3 regions of the Aliivibrio sp. S2TY2 genome follow, and region 1 is predicted to be linked to each of the others. Evidence: predicted binding sites of a transcription regulator. Region 1 holds the regulator's gene; each other region holds the start of a gene.

Region 1 (3,243 bases):
ATCTGTAAAGGCTCAAACTCTCATTCAGGTGATGTTTCTCGTGAAGGTGTGCAACGTGATTTACTGCCATTAGTTGAGGGCAGCACAGTAAGCACTAAACACGGTATGGTGAAAACCGATCATATGTTATTCATCACATCGGGTGCATTCCAGATGGCAAAACCGTCTGATCTAATCCCTGAGTTACAAGGCCGTTTACCTATCCGTGTTGAGCTTGAAGCATTAACAGCAAATGACTTCAAACGTATCTTAACGGAACCAAACGCGTCATTAACTGAACAATACATAGCTCTATTGGCAACCGAAAATGTAAGCGTTGAATTTACTGAAGATGGCATCACTCGTATTGCTGAGTCCGCTTTCCAAGTAAACGAAAGTACAGAAAACATTGGTGCTCGTCGCTTACATACGGTGATGGAACGCCTAATGGAAGAGATCTCTTACGATGCTTCTGAAAAACACGGCGAGAGCTTAGTTGTTGATGCTGAATACGTAAGTTCGCGTTTAGGCAAGCTAGTCGCAGATGAAGATTTAAGTCGCTTCATTCTGTAATTTTTAGCCTTTATGCTAAATAAAGCCTCGTTAATGAAAATTAGCGAGGCTTTCTCTTTAGGAAACGCATTATTTTAAGCCACTATTTCCCAAGAGTGTGTCATATCAATGCCTTCACCTAGCATTAAACATACTGAACAATACTTCTGTAATGAATCAGCAGTAACTTGCTCAACAATGCTAGGATCCAGATTATCACCACTCACTTCAAAATGAATATTCACATGAGTAAACAGCTTTGGCGCAGTTTCACGACGCGCGCTTGATAACTTAGCAATACAGCCTGTTACTTTTTGATTTGCAGATTTAAGTCCATCTACAACATCAACAGAACTGCATCCACCAGCGGCCATTAACACCATTTCCATCGGGCTTGGGGCTTTTTCACCACCATTTCCATCCATTACCACAGAGTGACCAGATTGAGATTGACCTAGGAAAGTAAATCCCTCAATCCATTTAACTTCAGCGTTCATAAAAGCCTCTTTACTACATAAAAAGAAAACTCGTGATCCATTTCACGAAATTGTGCCCTTGGTCGCACATTTCATACGATCAAAGTCAAGAAATCAACGGCGAAACAAGGTATGATTTTATCAATTATCTCAACGAACATGCAGCCTTGTTCCGATAACCATATTCTATAGGCCAAACTGATATTTGGCTCAGTTATTTTAAAATGGACATCGCCTACTTGGCAAACGCAGAGGAAGTATAAAGTATGGTTCTAGGTAAACCTCAGACAGACCCAACATTAGAGTGGTTCTTATCTCATTGTCACATTCATAAGTACCCTTCAAAAAGTACTTTAATCCACGCTGGTGAAAAAGCTGAGACACTTTACTACATCGTAAAAGGTTCTGTTGCTGTACTAATCAAAGATGAAGAAGGTAAAGAAATGATCCTTTCTTACCTTAACCAAGGTGACTTCATCGGTGAGCTTGGCTTGTTTGAAGAAGGTCAAGAACGTTCAGCATGGGTTCGTGCTAAAAGCCCTTGTGAAGTGGCTGAAATTTCATTTAAGAAATTCCGTCAGCTTATTCAAGTAAACCCAGATATTCTGATGCGTCTTTCTGCTCAAATGGCAACTCGTCTACAAATCACTAGCCAAAAAGTAGGTGATTTAGCATTCCTAGACGTTACAGGCCGTATCGCTCAGACTCTATTGAATCTAGCTAAACAACCAGATGCAATGACTCACCCAGATGGCATGCAAATTAAGATCACTCGTCAAGAGATCGGTCAAATTGTAGGTTGTTCACGTGAAACTGTTGGCCGTATCTTGAAGATGCTTGAAGAGCAAAACTTGATCTCTGCACACGGTAAAACAATCGTAGTTTACGGTACTCGTTAATTTAACGCTTATCTTAAACGAATAAAAACGCAGCCCTTGAGCTGCGTTTTTTTATGCCTAAATTTTAGAATTAACTGTCTGTGCTTTCAAAAATTTTATCAGCAGATGCCGCGACAAATCCTGTATATATCTTGCCATTAGGTAGCGAATAACGCTTAGCAAACTCATAAAATCCACCTGGGATGTCAAACTCACCCTCAGTAAAGCTCACTTTCACTTTATCGGCCATGGTTGATGACTGTTCTAAGTAAACCTCAGGAGAGCCTTTCACTTCACCACCCACTTCGTTCATTGCAAAACCAGCATCACGTAAGTGTTGGTTCACATCAACCACTTCAGCAAACGCTTCAAGCTGATTAATATAAACCGTAAAGTGATTAGCACCATAACCATGAGCTGCCAGCCAAGAAGCGTACTCACTCTCTTTTGCTAAGATTTGATATTCCTCAAAACTTAACGCCCAAGGGCGGCCCGCTGAAAGAAAATCGCTGGTCGCAAAATAATGCGCAGGCACTTGTTCAACCAAAGCATGAATAATGTTCTGGGACTCAGGTGATAACTCTTCGACTAAAATCTCACTAATAAAAACAAGTGGCGCATTAGGATCTGGATGCTCAAAATGCTGTGCTTTGAGTTTTTTCGCTTCAAAATCATACGTCTCACACGCTTTATACCCTATTGCTAAAAATGGGGCGGCTAACGTTTGCAAGCCAACCTTAGGCAAATTAAACGTACGTAATGCAATGTGATCGTTAATCAATTCATCGCCATTAGATAATAACTGATGAACCCTTCCTGCCGATGGGGATAAACGAGTAATATAATCTTGCCATAATGACGAAAATAAAGACGTTACGTTATTCATGCCTATTACCTCTTATAAAGTTAAACCCGGAGACAGTTGAGCGGGAATTTCACAGGCATCGCCTTCCATTGAGGCCATTGGGTAGGCACAATAATCTGCTGCATAGTAGGCACTTGGTTTCATATTGCCTGATGCCCCCGGACCACCAAATGGCGCGTCACCACTTGCTCCAGTTAATTGACGGTTACGATTTACAATACCTGCGCGAATATGCTCTACAAAATATTCCCACTCATTGTCATCCGTTGAAACAAGGCCTGCCGATAAACCATAACGAGTGTCATTAGCAAGCTCTACCGCTTCTTCTAACGTTTCATAGCGTACTATTTGCAATAATGGGCCAAAGTATTCTTCATCCGGTAATTCAGCTACATTAGTCGCATCGATAATGCCCGGAGAAACAAAAGCGTGGCCTAAGCTTTTCGCCTCAAGCAGTGATTCACCACCTAAAGCTTGTAAATTCTTCTGGGCA
Region 2 (3,243 bases), on a different contig from region 1:
GGAGCAGTTTAAAATGCAAGACGCCAACTTATGCCATTGTGAATTAGAAGGCTTAGACCCGCGTAAAATAGACGTGACGGGGGTTAAAATTTGTAGTTGGCAACAAGAGCAATTGCTAGAGTCATTAGGATTAGTTGTACTCCCCGAATAAAAAGAGTCTAATAGAAAATCATGAGCTTATTCAGTAGAGCGGAAGCATAAAATGACACAGATATTAACGATTGTTGCAAGAATTGAAGCCCAAGAAGGGAAAGCGGACTTTGTTAAGGCAGAAATGCTTAAGTTACTTGAACCAACACGCAAAGAAGTTGGTTGCATTCAGTATGATTTACATCAAGACAACGATAACCCACATGTATTTGTATTTCATGAACAGTGGGAAAGCGAAGTACTTTTACAAGATCATTTAAATACGGCTCATATTGCTGAGTATGTAAAAGCGGTAGACGGCTCAATCACTTCATTTGTACTTAATCGTATGACGAAACTTTAATAGACGTTAAGTGATTAGCCATTATTAGGTTACCTAACCCATTTATAAACAAAAAAGCCACTCACGTATTACCATGAGTGGCTTTTTATGTCTTATGTTATCAGGACTGACTTCTTTAGAAAGAAAGGAAGATGCCTGCAACGGTTGCACTCATCAAGTTTGCTAATGTTGCGGCAAAGATAGCTTTCATGCCTAAGCGTGCAATGTCCGGGCGACGACTTGGTACAACGCCACCTAATCCACCCATTAACATAGCAATAGAGGTTAAGTTTGCGAAGCCACATAAAGCGAAAGTTACAATCGCTTGAGAATGCTCACTTAATTGATCTTTTACAGCCATTAAGTCAGCAAAGGCTACGAATTCATTAATTGCGATTTTTTTACCAATTAAACTTGCTGCGATGGTTGCTTCTGACCATGGAACCCCAATTAGCCATGCAATAGGTGCAAATAGGTAACCAAAGATCAGATCTAGGCTTAAGTTATCAAAACCAACTAATAAACCTACTTTATGTAATCCACCATTAACCAGTGCAATTAAACTGATAATAGCTAATAAGCTTGCGCCAACCGCAAATACAATTTGTAAGCCATTTAATGCACCTTGTGATGCGGCATCTATAATGTTTACTGGTGCATCATCAACGATATCGTCTTCATATTGCTCGGCTTCGTTAATCTCTTCGGTTTGTGGAACCAGAAGTTTTGCCATCATTAGACCAGCAGGAGCAGACATAAAGCTTGCCGCAATTAAGTATCGTAATTCAACACCTAACCCGGCGTAACCTACCATTGTGCCACCAGCAACAGAAGCTAGACCACCAACCATTACAGCAAACAGTTCTGAACGAGACATTTTAGCAAGGAAAGGACGTACAACTAATGGCGCTTCAACCGACCCAACAAAGATATTTGCGGTTGCTGACATTGATTCGGTGCGAGTTGTACCAAGAAAGCGTTGTAATCCGCCACCAATAATTTTAATTACCCAACCCATAATACCTAAGTAATATAAAACAGAGATTAGGGCTGAGAAAAATACAATGGTAGGTAAAACGTTAACGGCAAAAATAAAGCCTAACTTGTATTGAGCAAGATCACCAAAAAGGAATTCGGTACCAACTCGACCATAAGCAATAATGTCTGAAACAGCCATAGAGATACTATTAAGGATAGTTTGGCCAATTGGTACGTAGAGGATGAACCCAGCGAACAATAACTGAATTAAGAACGCGCCTAATACAGTGCGCCATTTGATGGCTTGTCGGTTTTCTGAAAAAAGAAACGCAATCGCGAATAGGCAAACAATGCCTAAAATACTGACCAAAAAGTTCAAGGTCAAACTCCAAAAGTATTTAGTTGATGATTGCGGGGGTATTCTAGTCAAAAATAAAAGTGTGACAAGGATCAAAATGTTATTGGATCCACATAGCAATAACAAAAATAAGGCTATTTGTTTATACTTTCATCAATAAACGGTCATTTGAGAACTTTATCACATATAAGAGAGTCAGTTGTTACTATATGGGATAATGGGGCAATTTATTAGACCTAACTATCCCTAAATTAGAGTGGTGGTTATATGATTAGATGTTATCAATTTTGTCTGAGTTAATGTGCTCTCGAACAAACTCCATAAAAATATGAACTTTTTTCGCTAAGAATTTATGGCGTGGGTAAACGGCATAAAGTGGCATGGATTGATTTAATTCCCAATCAGGTAAAAGTTGAACTAGCTTTCCATTACGCAGTTCATCAGAGAGAAGATAAGTGGCAATATAACCAATGCCATTACCTGACACGGTCGCATTACGAATCGCATCGGCCGAATCAATACGATAATTCCCCGATACTTTTATTTGTAGATTCTCATCACCTTTATGGAAACCCCAGACATTATCTTTACGTTCACGACTCATATAGGTTAGACAATTGTGCTTTTTAAGATCGTAAGGGTGATAAGGGATCCCATGCTTGGCAAGATAAGAGGGATTTGCAACGAGCACAAAGTGACAATCAATCAGATGCCTTGCGACAAATCCTTCAGGAGGGGAATCCATCACACCTATCCATAAGTCTAATTGCTCTGCAATCACATCGATCTTATGATCAAATAAAGTTATCTCTATATTAAGCTGTGGATAGCGCTGATGCAGCTCTGATAAATAAGGCAAAATGTGGTTGGTTGCAAAAGACTGTGCGATACCAACACGCAATTTACCATTTAGCGTGTCGATATTAGAAAGCAGTTCATTTTCAGCTTCGTTAATTTCATCGGCAATATTGGCACAATGCACCGCGAAGGACTGCCCAGCTTCGGTAAGCGAAAAAGATCGAGTCGTGCGTTGTACTAACTGAACACCTAAGCGCTCTTCAAGAAGTTGAATTTGTAAGCTTACTTGTGTTCTAGATATATCGAGAAGCTGAGCGGCCTTAGTAAAGCTTTTTTGTTGTGTGAGCGCATTAAACACGATCATTTGTTTGGCTTGCTTTAACATAGGCTTCTCTATTGGTAACTTTAACAGGAAAAAGAACGCTTCTATTGTAATAGAGCGATGGAATTGAATAAAGTGAGTTGTGTCTTTGTTTTTAGCTATCTATTGAAGAGGCATCGTTTTTTCGTGATAGAGTTTAGAAACAAAGACGGCGGGTAAGGATATTAAAATGCTATTTCCATATAAGAATATTGTAATTTTAACGGGAGCTGGGATCTCTGCAGAGTCAGGGATTCAAACGTTTCGTGCCAGTGA
Region 3 (3,243 bases), on a different contig from region 1:
AGAAAAACTCAGTTTTACCGAGACTGCTGATATTCTAGAAATGAGTCAGCCCACATTAAGCAGAAAAATCAGCCAATTAGAACAAGAGGTTAAGTTGCGCTTGTTTCATCGCGGTGGAAATCAAATTCATTTAACCCCTCAAGGGATCGTATTTTTAGAATCATGCCAGCGTATATTGCAAGATCTCGATGATACTATTGATGGTTTATATGACACTTCTGAGAGCATTCGTGGCGAGATAACGGTAGGCTTACTTCACCCTATGGGACGCTGGCTCAGTCAATATTTCTTTTATCAATTTAAAAAATCACAACCAAAAATACATATTAACCTAGTCACTCTTCACCCCACTCAACTACGTGAAATGGCTAATTGCGATATTATGATATCTCCATTATTACCGACAGACTTATCATTGATAGCAAAACCAATCTTAAAATATCGTCGTGTTTTCTGTGCATCACCGAAATATATGGATCGCTATGGTATACCAGAACATCCTGCGCAGCTTATTAATCATCAATGCATCACTAATACCAATTCAATTAAGCGTGAAACTGAATGGATCTATGAAGATTTACACGGAAAAATAGATATCGTTGATGTATCAGGAATCATCACAACTGACTCTGTTGATATTGCCACTAATTTAGCTATATCAGGAATGGGAATTGCGCTTATTCCAGAAGACCAAATTTCTAGGCAGCTTGCTGAAGGACGTTTAATTCAACTGTTTAATGGTAATTTTGGACAGAATGGACAAATTTATGCCGTCTATCGCTCTCGAAAATATTTGCCAACTCGCATTCGTGTATTTATGGAAGAGCTACAAAACTTTCTAAACCGTGAAGACGCATGTGACCTATTATACTAATCAAAAAAATGCCGCTGATTCATTTGAACCAACGGCATCTTAGTAGCTTTTTATGTTCTTCTATTACAGAAGATTACGAGCAGCTTCAATCACAACTTTAATTGAACGTGCTTCAGTTTCTTTTAGTGTTGCGTGATCTGGGATCTCTTTTTGTGTACGGTTAATAATTACACCCGCAACACAACCAGCACGTAAACCAGAGCTTGCACACATTGTTAATAATGTTGCTGATTCCATTTCAAAGTTCAGTACGCCCATGTCTTGCCACTCTTGCATAGAACCCTGGAAACGCTTAACAACACGACCAGAGAACGTATCGTAACGTTCTTGACCTGGGTAGAAAGTATCACTTGATGCTGTCACACCTGTGTGAACCGCTGCACCTTGATCAACAACCGCTTTACGCATTGCCGTTGCAACATCAAAGTCAGCAACTGCAGGAAATTCCATTGGAGCAAAGTGAAGACTAGCGCCATCTAAACGAACAGAACCTGTAGTCACAATCATATCACCTACATTTACATGAGGTTGAATTGCGCCTGTTGTACCTACACGTAGGAAAGTACGAACACCCAATTGCGCTAGCTCTTCAACAGCAATTGAAGTCGATGGACCACCAATACCCGTTGAACATACTACAATTTTCTTGCCATCTAGCTCAGCTAGATACACTGTATATTCACGGTGGCTTGCTAGAAATTTAGGGTTTTCCATTTGCTCTGCAATTTTTTGAACACGCGCTGGGTCACCAGGAATGATCGCCATTTCTGCACCTTGAAGATCTGCCTGTGTTACGCCTAAATGGAATACTGCTGCTGTCATGGTTAGCTCCTTGCGATTGTAGGGTCGCGTTAATTTAATTAGTTATAATTGATTCGATGAAGTTACTTTACCCAAACACCTCTTGCATTAGTGTGATTAAGATCCCGAAAGGAATGTTGATAACATGCACTCTTGCAAGGAAAATCGATTGGCATCACAGAAAATAAAGGTTGTCGATTAACTTATACTCAAGATTAACTCTACTGACAGAGCCTTACAATAATTTCAAACTCAATAAGTATAATTGTATGCCCAATATTTGAACTCACAGATGTTCTAGAAAAAACAAAATACGAACAACAAAGTTAATTTACCTCCCTCAATATCACTTTTTTAATAATTAATAACCTTAGGATTGGCTTTTTACCCTCTCATATCCTTAACTTATAATAAGTTATATATTGTATATTGAGGTCACGGATGAATAAGCAGTCAGAGAAAAATAACTCAAATAATAAAGCTGAATCACTTTTAAATTCGGAAAATGAAAAGTCACCGTTTAAACATAAAAAAAATAAAAGCCAAACCTATCTAGCAAAGAGACTCTCTCTATATCCTCAATTAATGTTAATTTTACCCAGTTTTTCTTTGTCTCAAACTCTTACATCAGAAGACAATATTGAAGAAAAAGACTCAAATATAGAAAGCGGTACATTAGATGTGTCGAATTCTCATCATAATGAATCACTCATTTCACCTCTAGATCCTATTGTTGAAAACAAAATGAGTAATATTCAACCTAACCAAGATGATGCGAATGAACACACTCCAATAGCAACGCCCAGTGCACGAAGTAGTTCCCATTTAGCCTCACACGCAATAACTCCTATTGGGATTCTTCCTACGCCAGTGCAAAACCATACAATCAACCAAGCCCCTGCTATGTTGGTCACAGCCCCTACAACATTAAGCACACCTCCTCTACAACACTTACAGCAGCAAGCTATTATTTCAGGAAAAGACTCTGCGACAACAACCGAAGACGTGACAACTCATGTTGCCGGAAAAATGACAGTAATAGACCCTGATCTTGGTGAGGCTCATTTTTCAAACACTGATATTACTGGCTCACTAGGCACTCTGCACCTCACTAACTCTGGTGCATGGACGTACGATCTTGATAATACTAACCCGACGGTTCAAGCATTAGGTAAAGGCGCGACAGCTACCGATACCATTATTGTTCATTCGGCCGACGGCACGCCTCATCATGTGACTATCACAGTAAATGGCACTAACGATAAAGCTGTTATTGCAGGGATAGACTCTGGGGCGGTCACCGAAGAATCTCAACTTCATACCTCCGGCACACTGACTGTCACCGATGTGGATACAGGCGAAGCGCACTTCTCTAATAGCAACATTATTGGAACTTTAGGCACACTACACTTAACAGATAATGGTTCGTGGACCTATGATCTAGATAACTCAAACCCGACCGTTCAAGCTCTTGGGCAAGGTCAGCAAGTAAAAGATATTATTACTGTTCAGTCAGCCGATGGAACACCCCACCAAATTGCAATAGTGGTAAACGGTAGAAACGATGC

What was found. Region 1 encodes CRP, which controls carbon source genes, mostly activating them, when cyclic AMP is high. Its sites were predicted from a motif close to TGTGANNNNNNTCACA; they were not measured.
Region 2: PVK63_RS03090 (NupC/NupG family nucleoside CNT transporter) is a predicted target of CRP. The motif match lies at 1,978-1,993, and genes of this name have one in related genera.
Region 3: udp (uridine phosphorylase) is a predicted target of CRP. The motif match lies at 1,788-1,803, and genes of this name have one in related genera.

The regions. Positions count from the first base shown of each region.
Region 1 covers NZ_JARACS010000007.1:54,833-58,075, reverse strand. The annotation lists gene hslU (HslU--HslV peptidase ATPase subunit) at 1-552, shown strand, start outside; gene PVK63_RS12290 (OsmC family protein) at 627-1,028, opposite strand; gene crp (cAMP-activated global transcriptional regulator CRP) at 1,274-1,906, shown strand; gene PVK63_RS12280 (DUF1338 domain-containing protein) at 1,977-2,771, opposite strand; gene astD (succinylglutamate-semialdehyde dehydrogenase) at 2,784-3,243, opposite strand, start outside.
Region 2 covers NZ_JARACS010000001.1:691,232-694,474, reverse strand. The annotation lists gene PVK63_RS03100 (Qnr family pentapeptide repeat protein) at 1-151, shown strand, start outside; gene PVK63_RS03095 (putative quinol monooxygenase) at 203-493, shown strand; gene PVK63_RS03090 (NupC/NupG family nucleoside CNT transporter) at 609-1,829, opposite strand; gene PVK63_RS03085 (LysR family transcriptional regulator) at 2,080-2,991, opposite strand; gene PVK63_RS20010 (DUF3894 domain-containing protein) at 2,948-3,058, shown strand; gene cobB (Sir2 family NAD+-dependent deacetylase) at 3,158-3,243, shown strand, end outside.
Region 3 covers NZ_JARACS010000010.1:81,982-85,224, reverse strand. The annotation lists gene PVK63_RS14935 (LysR family transcriptional regulator) at 1-874, shown strand, start outside; gene udp (uridine phosphorylase) at 938-1,696, opposite strand; gene PVK63_RS14925 (VCBS domain-containing protein) at 2,117-3,243, shown strand, end outside.